DNA from 3 places in the Lactobacillus helsingborgensis genome. Region 1 is predicted to be linked to each of the others. Evidence: predicted binding sites of a transcription regulator. Region 1 holds the regulator's gene; each other region holds the start of a gene.
What was found. The regulator LexA, encoded in region 1, represses DNA repair genes until DNA is damaged. The targets are predictions, from matches to a motif close to CNAACANNTGTTNG.
Positions count from the first base shown of each region.

Region 2: a site for LexA is predicted at 1,934-1,947, ahead of recA (recombinase RecA). Genes of this name have one in related genera too.
Region 3: a site for LexA is predicted at 2,777-2,790, ahead of DLD54_RS00815 (replication-associated recombination protein A). Genes of this name have one in related genera too.

Region 1 is NZ_CP029544.1:1,102,710-1,107,001, forward strand. Features, by position in the region: gene DLD54_RS05205 (ABC transporter ATP-binding protein) at 1-718, opposite strand, end outside; gene DLD54_RS05210 (YneF family protein) at 790-1,005, opposite strand; gene DLD54_RS05215 (DUF896 domain-containing protein) at 1,074-1,322, opposite strand; gene lexA (transcriptional repressor LexA) at 1,468-2,091, shown strand; gene DLD54_RS05225 (MerR family transcriptional regulator) at 2,106-2,480, opposite strand; gene DLD54_RS05230 (hypothetical protein) at 2,541-2,840, shown strand; gene DLD54_RS05235 (nucleoside phosphorylase) at 3,058-3,822, opposite strand; gene rplS (50S ribosomal protein L19) at 3,923-4,270, opposite strand.
Region 2 is NZ_CP029544.1:611,899-616,190, forward strand. Features, by position in the region: gene DLD54_RS03080 (ABC transporter permease) at 1-273, shown strand, start outside; gene DLD54_RS03085 (osmoprotectant ABC transporter substrate-binding protein) at 287-1,222, shown strand; gene DLD54_RS03090 (ABC transporter permease) at 1,222-1,887, shown strand; gene recA (recombinase RecA) at 2,031-3,143, shown strand; gene rny (ribonuclease Y) at 3,275-4,292, shown strand, end outside.
Region 3 is NZ_CP029544.1:173,075-177,366, reverse strand. Features, by position in the region: gene DLD54_RS00825 (hypothetical protein) at 199-570, opposite strand; gene DLD54_RS00820 (hypothetical protein) at 920-1,231, shown strand; gene DLD54_RS00815 (replication-associated recombination protein A) at 1,380-2,702, opposite strand; gene DLD54_RS00810 (hypothetical protein) at 2,924-3,829, shown strand; gene DLD54_RS00805 (P-loop NTPase fold protein) at 4,009-4,292, opposite strand, start outside.

The DNA.
Region 1 (4,292 bases):
ATTTAAATACTTTTTTATTAATATTAATGGTTTCATCAATCATCTGGTCAAAGGCTTCCGTGTCTTCCCTGCCTTGACCAAAAGTTTTAAGTACTTTGATGCCAGAAACAGATTCTTGCGTTTTGTTATTCAGCTTGGAGAAAGCAGCTTGAGATTTATCAAAAGCATCGTGCAGACGATCACCTAATTTCCAAGCACCCCAAGCTAAGAATGGTAAAGGCAGTAAAGCCACAATAGTTAAGCGCCAGTCAACAAAAGCAATCATGGCAACCATGGTGGAAACACTCATAATAAGCGAGTCAACTAGCGTTAAAACGCCTTCTCCTGCAACTTCCTGAATTGCGGAAACATCGTTAGTGGCATGAGCCATTAAGTCGCCAGTCCGGTGACGCTGATAAAACGTGCGATCCATTGCCATAAAATGACTAAACAATTTAGACCGCATTTGCAGCTCCAACTCTGCAGCACCGCCCCAAATTTGCTTACGCCAAAAATAGCGGAAGCCATAAAGTAAAAGTGCGGCAAAAATAATTGCTAAAATAAGCAGTCCGTATTGCTCCCAACTAATATGACCACGGTCTAATTGATCCGCCATCAAACCCAAAATCCGAGGTGGCACTAAATTTACAATAGAAGTAAGTGCCAAAAATGTGACACCAATAAGGTAACGCTTTTTTTCCTTTTTAAAAAACCAACCTAATTTAAAAAATATTCCCATGTTTCACCTGAACATTAACAATAAAAAAACGGAGACATACGCTCCGCCTTTATTTCAATTTAGCAAAAATTTTATTTTTGGTGCTTCATCATGTTCATCACTTGGTTAACCTTCTTGGCTGAAGGTTTTTGCCCCATTTGTGACATCATAGCAACAATCATATCTTCACTAATTGGCGGATTATCCTTAAAGTATTTTTTCATATATGCTCTTGCACCATAAAAACCACCGACTAGGCCTAATAAAAGTGCTATAACAATTAAAAAAATAGCTAAACCCAATTTCATAAAAAATCACCTCAATTTGTCCAATAGGTATATCTTACCTAAAAATTAAGTAAAATTAAAGGTCAAAGTTAATCTTTTCTTAAACCTTTCTGACGTTGTGCTTTTTTGGCTTTTTCAGATGTTATTTCCTTGCCATTTTTATCAATAATGACCAAATTCTCAACATCTTGTTTAAAACCAGCTCTGAAATTTTTAATAAATTCCTGATGTAATTTTTTTCTTTCGTTTTCCTCTGCAGCCGTCAAACCACTGCTTTTTTTCTTATGATAGAGTTCATTAATACGATTAATTAATTTTTGTTCATTATCTTCTGTCATTTTCGCACCTCTCAATTATGAAAGTCTACCTTATTTTTGGTAATAAAAAAAGTTTAAGATTTTTCAGAACATTTGTTTGTAGTATCAAAATAAATCTGCTAAAATAAATAGTATCAAGAAAACGTTTAAAATACTGGAGATTACAATGACGACGAAACAAAATACCAAGCAGTTACAAATTTTACGTTATATTTATGAAACCGTGGCAGATCGCGGCTTTCCACCAACTGTTCGTGAAATTTGCCATGCAGTTGACCTATCGTCAACTTCTACCGTTCACGGACATTTATCTCGTTTAGAGCGTAAAGGATATTTAATTAAAGACGCTACGAAGCCCCGAGCTCTTGAAATAACTGAAGAAGGCAAAAAAGCTATTGGCATCAAGCCTAATGAAATTCCTGTTATTGGTGATGTGGCTGCTGGTCAGCCGATTTTGGCAGTCGAAGATATCGAAGATTATTTTCCTCTGCCGCCTGATTTAGCTAATGATGCTGGTGACCTCTTCATGTTGAGAGTTCACGGTGAAAGTATGATTAATGCTGGTATTTTAAATGGTGATAATGTCATTGTCCGCAAGCAAAGTACGGCAATTAACGGTGAGATAGTAGTAGCCATGACTGATGAAAATGAAGCCACCGTCAAACGCTTTTATAAGGAAAAAGGTCATTATCGCCTACAGCCTGAAAATGATACGATGGATCCAATTATCTTGTCCAGTGTACATATCCTGGGTAAAGTTGTTGGTCTTTATCGGAGTTCCATAGTTTAAGTTAAAAATTTGCACTATTTTTCTCTTGATTCAATAGTGCTTTTTTTCTGTAACATTTCTCCTACTTCTTCCAGTACCTTTTTCTGCATTTTTAATTTGTTAATTTTGGCAGATATAGTAGTGATTTTTTCTGCAATCAATTTTAAGTTTTGCTTACGCTGCTTTTCAGTACTACACGATTCATCGTGTAGTTTTTTTATTTCCTTAATTTCTTGCAGTGAAAAACCCAAGTCTTGAAACTCTTTAACTGCTTCAAAAATATCACATTCGTTTTCAGTAAACCAATAGTTTCTTCCCTTACGAACAGGAGTTATTAAGTTTAAGTAGATATAATGTCTAACTGTATCACGTGTAGTATTTTCCTTTTGCATAAATTCTTTCAAATACATAATTATCTCCTTGACGTAGGGTCGACCCCAGATGATTAAATTTTAGCAGGAGGTATTAAAATGTCATATCTAACAATCTCTTTAACTATTATCTATGGTGCTCTTATGATTAGCGCCAGCTTTCTGCTAATCACTAGTCTGCCAATTTGGCTGATCATGGTCAACGTTTTGTTTGCATTAGGCATTATTGCTGGAAGTATTCTAAAGATACCACTTTTAACTACTATATTTTTAGTAGCACTTTTATTTACCGCTCTAGCAAATGGTTTTTCTCTTCATCACCAAATTACTTGGATTCACTGGTTCATAAGACTCATTTTAACCGTAGCCTTAATCTGGCTAAATTTAAGGTTTCGCTAAGCTAGCAAGTATCTTTTAGTCATTTTTATGACTATCTTAAAACGGCTTAAAATACTCTTACAAAAGGAAAAAAGTAACTTTCCACAAGCAATGCTATATTTGTTTTCACAAATTTTTATAAGTAAAAACGTTGATTATTAGGCATGCATTTAGATAACTTGTGAATTATGCGGCTGTTTCACTTTAGTTCCACAGCAGTATTTTTTCACAAACTTGGTTAAATTTCACTAATGATATTAGCAGCTAAACTAATCGCTCCTTCATGAGCATCCCTGCCCCAGCCTCTTTCATCATGCTTTTCTATGTCTTTAAGAGAATCCGCTGTAAATAATATTTGTGCAAAGTCGACCCCTCTAAATTGTGCACAAGCAGCGAGCGCTGCACATTCCATTTCAACACATGAGGCGCCCAATGCTTTAGCCTGTTTTACTTTCTTGGCAGTTTCTCTAAAAAAACCATCAGTAGTCCACGTAGTTACTTCTTTAACCGTAAATCCATTTTCGTTCATTAGTTTCTTTGTTTTGTCTAAAAATGCAGATTCTAACTCGACAAATGTCCCTGGTTTTAAATAATGAAATGACGTACCTTCGTCTCTTATGGCTTTTGTAGGCACCAGAAAATAACTTTCTGGTAAATCAACCAAACAACCTGCTGAGCCAATTGCTAAAATCTGTTTAACACCATAACCTATTAACCAATCTAACAGTTGTACTGCAGCAGCGGCCCCCATTTTAGCCTGACAAAGGGTAAACTTTGCTCCATCTAAATCAACTTCATAAATGGGAGTTTTTCCTTCAAAACATTCAAAAAATCCCACTTGTTTATGAGGACGACCAACTAAAAATTTGTTGATTGAAGCTGTAGTTAAAAAGGCAAACAGCAATTTAGCTTGAAAATGAAAGTGATTAATTTCTTTTTCGTGCTCTGGTTCTAAAACTGCTTTTGGACTAGTATCAAAATTTAATAAAAATGGTTCATTCATAATTCTACCCTCCATAAAAAATATTTTGCTGAAGATTTTACCATAAACAAAAAAGAGAATCATCCCTTTACGGAATGATTCTCTTATACTTAAGCGTGAATTAGCGACGCTTTTCTGCAATTCTAGCAGACTTGCCGTGACGATCACGTAAGTAGTAAAGTTTAGCACGACGTACACGACCATGACGCAATACTTCAACCTTGGCAACACGTGGATCGTTTACTGGAAAAGTACGCTCAACACCAACACCAGATGCGATCTTACGTACAGTGTAGCTGGCACCAATACCAGTTCCCTTACGCTTGATAACTACGCCTTCAAACATCTGAATACGTTCATGTGAGCCTTCAACAACACGAACATGAACACGAACTGTGTCCCCTGCACGAAAGTCAGGAATATCGTCACGTAATTGTTCTTTGGTTAATTCTTGAATTAATGGATCCATTTTTATTTTCTCCTTCTGCGGC
Region 2 (4,292 bases), 490 kb from region 1:
ACTAATATGCAATTAATTTTAAAAGTTGATATTCCTTTAGCAATGCCTGTCATTATGGCGGGAATCAGACTCTCTGCTATTTATGTTATTGCATGGGCTACTCTTGCTTCATATATTGGAGCAGGTGGTTTGGGCGACTTTATTTTTAACGGACTTAGTCTATATCAAACTGACCTAATTTTTGGGGGTACTATTCCTGTAATTATTTTAGCCCTGTTAACAGATTATCTATTAGGTAAACTTGAACGTAAACTAACGCCAAAGGGAATATAGGGAGGTGCTAATCATGAAAAGATATTTGCAAAAAATATTAGTGATGATTACTGCCTTTTTAATAATGATAACCACGAGTGCATGTGGATTACCCGGTCTTTCTGATAGTGAAGGCAGTCAAGAAAATATCAGAATAACGGCACTTACTACCACCGAATCTCAAGTTATGGCCAATATCATTGCGCAACTTATTGAACACGAAACATCATATAAAACCTCAATAGTTAATAATTTGGGCTCTGCACCAATGCAGCATCAAGCTTTATATCGTCATGATGCTGATATACAAGCTGCCGCTTACGATGGTGGCGAACTAACTGCCAATCTATTGTTACCGGCAATTAAAGATTCTCAAAAAGCAAATAACACTGTCAGACGGGAAGTAAAGAAAAGATGGGATCAAACTTATTTACACACCTATGGCTTTGCAAATAATTATGCTTTTATGGTGAGAGCCAAAGACCAAAAGAAATATCACCTTTACAAAATTTCTGATTTAAAAAAGGTCAAAGATAAGTTTTCTGTTGGTATAGCTTCTGAGTGGATCAATGCTCCCGGTGTGGGTTATCCTGCATTTCAAACGGCCTATGGCATTACTTTTACTAAAGCTCATCCTATGAATATTGGCTTGGTATATTCTGCTTTAAAGAGTGGCAAAATGGATGTCATCTTGGGTTATTCTACGGATGGTCGCATCGACAGTTATCACCTGCACTTGTTAAAAGATGATAAACATTTCTTTCCCCCATATAATTGTGGCATGTTAATTAATAATTATATATTAAGGCAGCACCCTGAATTAAAACCAATACTGAAACGCTTGGTTGGAAATGTAAGTGTGCATGATATTCGTAAAATGAATTACCAAGTAGATGATAAACTGCTTGAACCAGCTACTGTAGCTCACCAGTTCTTGGTAAAGCATAATTACTTTAGGGGGGAGAAATAATGTCTCATTTATCTTTATGGCAACAATTTATTTATTATTACGCCCATAATGGCAGTTACGTATTAGCACAATTTAATCGCACTTTTTTAATTTCAATTTACGGTGTTCTATTTGCTGCGGTGATCGGTATTCCTGTTGGGATTTTTATCTCTCGTAATGGTCATTTAGGTGATTTTGTGGTTGGAATTGCCAACTTTATCCAAACCATTCCTTCCCTTGCTCTCTTATCTATTGTCATGATTGGTTTAGGGTTAGGCGTTATGACTGTGATTGTCACAGTGACGCTTTATTCACTTTTGCCCATAATTAAAAACACTTATACTGGCATGAGTAACGTCAACAAGAACGTCATTGATTCAGGAAAAGGAATGGGCATGACTAAATTTCAGTTACTTTATATGGTACGCTTGCCTTTATCGATGTCTGTGATAATAGCCGGTTTAAAAAATGCGCTGGTAATTGCTATTGGTATTACATCAATTGGTTCATTTGTCGGTGCTGGCGGATTAGGTGATATTATTATTCGTGGTACTAATGCCACTAATGGTAGTGCAATTATATTAGCTGGTGCTCTCCCTACAGCCTTGATGGCGATTTTAGCTGACATTATTTTGAATTTTCTCCAAAAACTGTTACAACCAAAAGGGTTAAAGAAAATAAATTAAAAAAAGGCCGAAAATTTTGCGTAATTATTATTGTGAATAAAAATATTAAACATTTGTTCGCTTTTTCCTTGCAAATATACACTAAAGCAAAGTATAATTATTAAGTACTAAAATAATGAAACTAATTAGAGGAGGACAAAGTCTTGGCCAAAGATGAAAAACAGGCCGCATTGGAAAATGCGCTTAAGAAAATTGAGAAAAATTTTGGTAAAGGCGCCGTTATGCGAATGGGCGATAAGGCCGATACTAAGATTTCGACTATTCCCTCAGGCTCGCTTGCTCTTGATGCAGCCTTGGGTGTTGGCGGCTATCCCCGGGGTAGAATTGTAGAAATATATGGACCAGAGTCTTCTGGTAAAACTACTGTTGCGCTACATGCAGTAGCTGAAGTGCAAAAAAGAGGCGGAACTGCTGCTTATATTGATGCTGAAAATGCCATGGATCCGGCATATGCCGAAGCTTTAGGCGTTGATGTTGACTCACTAATCTTATCTCAACCCAATACTGGTGAAGAAGGATTGCAAATTGCTGATACTTTAATTACAAGTGGCGCAATTGATATTTTAGTTGTTGATTCGGTTGCAGCACTTGTACCTCAAGCCGAAATTGACGGAGAAATGGGCGATAGCCATGTTGGTCTGCAAGCTCGTTTGATGAGCCAAGCCCTCCGTAAACTTTCTGGTAATATCAATAAGACTAAAACTATTGCAATCTTTATTAACCAAATTCGTGAAAAAGTCGGCATTATGTTTGGTAATCCTGAAACTACCCCTGGTGGTCGTGCGCTTAAGTTCTACGCAACTATTCGCTTAGAGATTAGAAGAGCCGAAAAGATTAAACAAACTGGTGGAGAAATCACCGGTAACCGTGTGAAAATTAAAGTTGTCAAAAATAAGGTTGCTCCACCTTTTAAAGTTGCTGAAGTTGATATGATGTACGGCAAAGGTATCTCTCAAAGTGGTGAACTTCTTGATATGGCAGCCGACAAAGACATTATCGCAAAGGCTGGTTCATGGTATTCATATAACGATGAACGAATTGGACAAGGGCGCGAAAACGCTAAAAAGTATCTGGAAGATAATCCGGAAGTTTATGATGAAGTGCAGAAACAGGTTCGTCAGGCCTACGGTATTGACGAGGAATCAGTTGCTGAGCGCGAAGACCCAGAAAAAATAAAAGAGAAGAAAGCTAAAAACGCTGCAAATACAGAAAAGGAAGCTTCTGCTAAAAAAGAAGCCGACAGCAAAAGCAATTAGTTTTGAAGAAATAGACCTTGACTTGTGAAAACAAGTTAAGGTTTTTTCTTGTCGTTTGACATAATCCCCGTGGTTCTTTATCATTAATATTGTGTGAATAATCTAAAAAAATAAAAAAGGCGATAGAAATCATGACAAGTAAATTTTTGATTCCCGTCGCGATTGCTATTATTTCAATTATATTAGGCATAGTTATTGGTTATGTTATCCGTAAAAGTGCTTGGGAGAAAAAAGCCCGGAACGCCCAAAACGATGCCGATCATATTTTAAGCGAAGCTAAAGCACGAGTTGATGCTGCAAAAGCTGAAGTCAATGCACAGAAGCAAGCGGCTGATGCTATAAAACAAAGTGCACAAAACACAAAGAAAGAAAAGATTCTTGAAGCTCAAGAGCAAATTCAGGATTACCGACAAAAAGTTGAAGATGAATTAAACGATAAGCGTGATACAATTGCGCGTGATCAAAATCGTTTAACACAAAGAGAGGATACTCTCGATCATAAGAACTCTTTGCTAAAAGAAAAAGAGGACGATTTAGCTAAAAAAGACGAACAGCTAGAAAAAAAGCAAACTGAATTAACCACTAAATTACAAAAAACTGATGAATTAGTTGAACAGACTACGCAAAAGCTTTATGAAGTAGCCCATTTAGACAAGGAACAGGCTAAAAAGCTGGTTCTAAATCAATTAGCAGATGAGCTAGTCAAAGAGCGGGCTGAAATGATTAGCAACAGCAATGAAGAAGTAAAAGCGAAGGCTGATCATTATGCTCGTAAAATAATTATTGATGCTATTCAAAGCAGCTCAGCTGATACAGTGGCTGAAACCACAGTATCAGTGGTAGATTTACCTAATGAAGAAATGAAGGGTCGAATTATTGGTCGTGAAGGACGCAATATTAGATCATTTGAAGCACTCACAGGAGTAGATTTAATAATTGATGATACTCCTAAAGTTGTAACACTAAGCGGTTTTGATGCGATTAGGCGTGAAATTGCTAAAAGGGCAATGGAACGCCTGATTAAAGACGGACGAATTCATCCGGCTAGAATTGAAGAGACAGTTGATAAGGCTCGTAAAGAAGTTAATGATGACATTTACGAAGCGGGCGAAAGCGCTCTAATGGAGTTAGGGATTCATAAAATGAATC
Region 3 (4,292 bases), 930 kb from region 1:
TTGCCTATATTCATATAATCGCTTGTTATTATGCATACACTGCTACTTTATTTAAGTATATTATTAATGTCTCTGCTTTGTAAATTGCAAATTATGTTTACAAGACTAACGCAATTTTTATCAAAAAGTCTGACGAACTTTACGCTAGAAAAAAGTACCAAGCAGTATAGTTGCCTGGTACTCAAATCTTGTTAAATTTTACTCATTTTTACCTTCAGCTTGGTAAAATTTAGCCCGATTAATTAAATAGTCAAATAAAAGCACACAGATTAGATTTAAGACAATAATTAAGAGTATTAATAATGGGTGATCTTCTTGCTCATCTGTCATATTCAATAAATATAAAGTTTCAAAACTAATAGGTGCACCTTGTAATGCCATAAAATAAAATAAATCATTTTCGACTTGCTTAGTAAATGTTTCTTCTTTTACTTCAAAGCAAGCTGTAGCAATTATTGTTATGATGAATGCACTAATTGACCATATTAAGTTATAATTCGGCTTATTGGAGAAAAAAGCCTCCATTTCAATTATACACAACCACAGTAAAGCAACTCTTGCTAATTTCATTTTCATCTTATTTCCCACAGCCTTTCTTTTTCGAATTATTTTAATTATTTTATTATTTATAATTATAAATGAAATGTGGTATTAATCAAAGGTTCTATTAGTCACTGCAGTTGTTCCGTTAGAAATATCAGCTATTACATCTGTTTCAGATTGGTCAAAAATCAGCTTAATTTATCTCTAATTAAAAATTTTACAATTTAATATTTATGTACTAACCTATAAGTAATTATTATCACTGATATAACTAAAAGTTTAAATTAAATTATAACTGTTTCTTGTATCTGTGAAAAGTTTAATATTGCTTTGTGCATAATAAATCTTGGCAATATCATGATTGGAGCTATTAATAATGACCAAAAAACAGACTAAGATGAAAGAACAACTGTTATCAGATCATCTATATAAAGTTGTATGGCTTATTGCATTAGGCGAATTCTTGTTGGTTTTAATCCTACCGTTTTTCAAATCTCTTGGTTTAAGCGTTGGCGCTTTGGGTCTCCTACTATCAGCTTTGTCAGATGTATTTACAACATTTTTTCAACACAAACATATTACCTTTATTATAAGTTTGGTTTTGGGTTGGCTATTAGCTCTAATAATTAGTGTTATTCTGTTTTTTTACATTATGTGGGCTTCAGGCAACATGGTTTTCGTCAAATAATGAATTTAAATAAATATTGCCACAGAAAAGAAAGAGCACAAAAACAGGCAAACCACTTAAATTGTGGTTTGCCCGCTTTTTAGTTGATGCTCAAATAGCAGTGTCCCGGTAATTAAAACCAATGAGGCTAGACTTTAAAAGCTGCGCGCTAATCATCGTGTTCTATGTGCCATTCTTTAATCTGCTCCAATCTCTTTTTAAAGCGGTCTTCATGACCCTGCGATGTTGGCAAATAATATTCGTGTCCCTCTAAACTCGGTGGCATAGTTTTCATTGTCGTTAACTTGTCTTTAGCATAATGCGCGAGTTGGTAACCTTTACCATAGCCCAAATCTTTCATTAACTTAGTCGGGGCATTGCGAATTTGCAAAGGCACTGGTTCATCAATAGTCTTCTTAACATCTTCTTCAGCAGCCAGCCTAGCCTTATAAACTGCGTTTGATTTCGGAGCAAGCGACAAATAAATCACTGCTTCCGTCAAGTGCACATCACATTCCGGCATCCCTATAAATTGACAAGCCTGAAAGACGTTGACCGCCACATTCAGCGCATTAGTATCTGCCAAGCCAATATCTTCACTGGCAAAGCGCACTAGTCTGCGTGCAATATAAAGCGGATCTTCTCCCCCTTCAAGCATCCGCGACAGCCAATAAATTGCCGCGTCCACATCGCTGTTACGCATTGATTTATGCAAAGCGGAGATGATATTGTAGTGTTCTTCTCCGTCTTTATCATACAGGACTGACTTTTGGGTGATTAATTGTCCCAGACTTTCCATAGTCACGGCGATCGTATTGCCAGTTTTATGACCGTTTAAAACTGCCATCTCCAGCGTATTTAAAGCTGTTCTGGCGTCACCGTTGGCAAATTTGGCAATGGCTTTAATCTCCTGCTCACTGATTTTGACGGTTAACTTGCCAAAACCGTTAGGGTTGTGCAAAGCGTTTTGCAATAACTTGATAATATCTTTGACTTCAAGCGGTTTTAAGACAAAAACCTTACAGCGTGAAAGCAGCGCCGAGTTAACCTCAAAGGAAGGATTTTCGGTCGTAGCACCAATTAAAATGATACTGCCACGTTCAACGTAGGGTAAAAAAGAATCTTGTTGTGCTTTATTAAAACGATGGATTTCATCTACAAATACCAGCGTTTTTTGCCCCACTTCGTGTTCAGCTTCTGCCTGCTTCATAATTTTGCGGATTTTAGTAATGCTGCTGTCAACCGCACTAAAATTAAAAAAGCTCGCTTGACTCTGCCGGGCAATTATTTCAGCCAAAGTCGTTTTACCGACTCCCGGTGGTCCCCAAAAAATCATTGAGGAAACCTGGTCATTATCAATGATTTCTCGCAAAATTTTTCCCGGTCCCAGCAGCTGTTCTTGTCCTACAAACTGAGCTAGATTTTGGGGACGCACGCGGTTAGCCAATGGTTCATTTTGCCCACTGTTTGCAAATAATGATTCTTGCTTCATCATTACATCTTCTTTATTTACTTCTAGATACTTACTAACCTAATTATACAAGTATTTGTCCGCTAGCAAAAAAATGAACGTCTGTTTGCTCTAAATTTATTAACTAGTTTGCATTACAATGATATAAGTAAAGAAATTGGATATTATTCTGGTGTTTCTGAGCAAAAACCAACTTATTATTACCTGCAGGCAGAAACAGTAATGGTAAAGACTGCTATGCAATGGGAAAGAATCGTTATATTAGAGCAAATAACGTTGATAGTATAGATGGATATCCTCTTATGTATAATGGCGTTACCTATGCCACTGTTCTCAAAAAGACGACAACTCAAACATTAACCAATGATTCTACTAAGCACGTTCTAAAAAAGGGTCAAAAAATTAAAGTTGATTTGGCGGTTGAGCCTTGGGCAGAAGACTTTGAAGGCTATATCTATCGCCTGCACGATTATCCTAACGAATATGTTGCTCAAAGTTACATTAAATTGAGAAACTATTTGCCAACATCAAGTTATAGTGAGCTTACATTCACTTTTGTAAAGCCTCAGACTACAGCAGATACTAAATTCTATAGTCTTGACGGTACCCCAACAGGTGTCAGTTACAGGAACCGTAATCAAACCCCGCTAACCACTGATGGTCTTTATTACTTATGGGTACCTAGCGAAAACAAAGCCGAACTGTTTTATCACTACGTACCCTACAAACAGGACAGAAGTTATTTTGTTAATAACGATGGCACCGACCTTAAAGATGCAGAGATTGATAAAAACACCAACAAACCAATTGAAACGACAGAAGACAAGATCCACTATAGTAACAGCTTTATCAAAGTCAGTGATGTCACTTATGCCGGAGGAAATAAATTAGTCCCTCTTAATTCTCCTAAGGATGCCGAGAACGATCAGAAAGTAGCAACAGATAAGGATAAGCAAGAATTGCAAAGAAAATTTGAGGCAAAAAAGAATGCCCAGAATGTTAAAGGTCATGATGAAAGTGCAGTAAAGAATTATAATAATGCTTTGTTGATTGCTTCTTCCGTTCTAAAATCACCTAAAGCAACAATTGCTCAGGTAAGGCAGGCACTGTGGCTACTTGAACCAATTAGAACTCAATTAGCACTTTAAATTTTGCGCAATGAAGTTAAATTAAAAAGGAGTTAGTCTATCAAATACAAGTGAACTAACTCCTTTTTTATTGCTTAAATTTACTGTCTAATTTGAAAATTGCAGTTTATAACTAAACTAATATTCATAAAATCCTTACTATCTATCAGCCTATTAACTTTTTTATGTTAACAATTTAGTTAAGACTTAGCGGAAATGGCTCTACATCGAGTAAGTACGTGATCAGCATAGGTTTCTCCTCTATATGAAAAGCGCAGTTGATCAACACCTAATAAGTTACTATCTGACACAACAGGAAGAAATTCGCGCGGGTTCATCAAATAAATATTCCAAAAGTATATATATTCAGTATCACATAGATTTTCAATAATTTTTACTTGAGATTCAATCCTAGGTGAAACTTTTGTATAAAATTTAGAAAAATTTATATGAATATAATTAAAGTTTAGTACATAAAGCAATG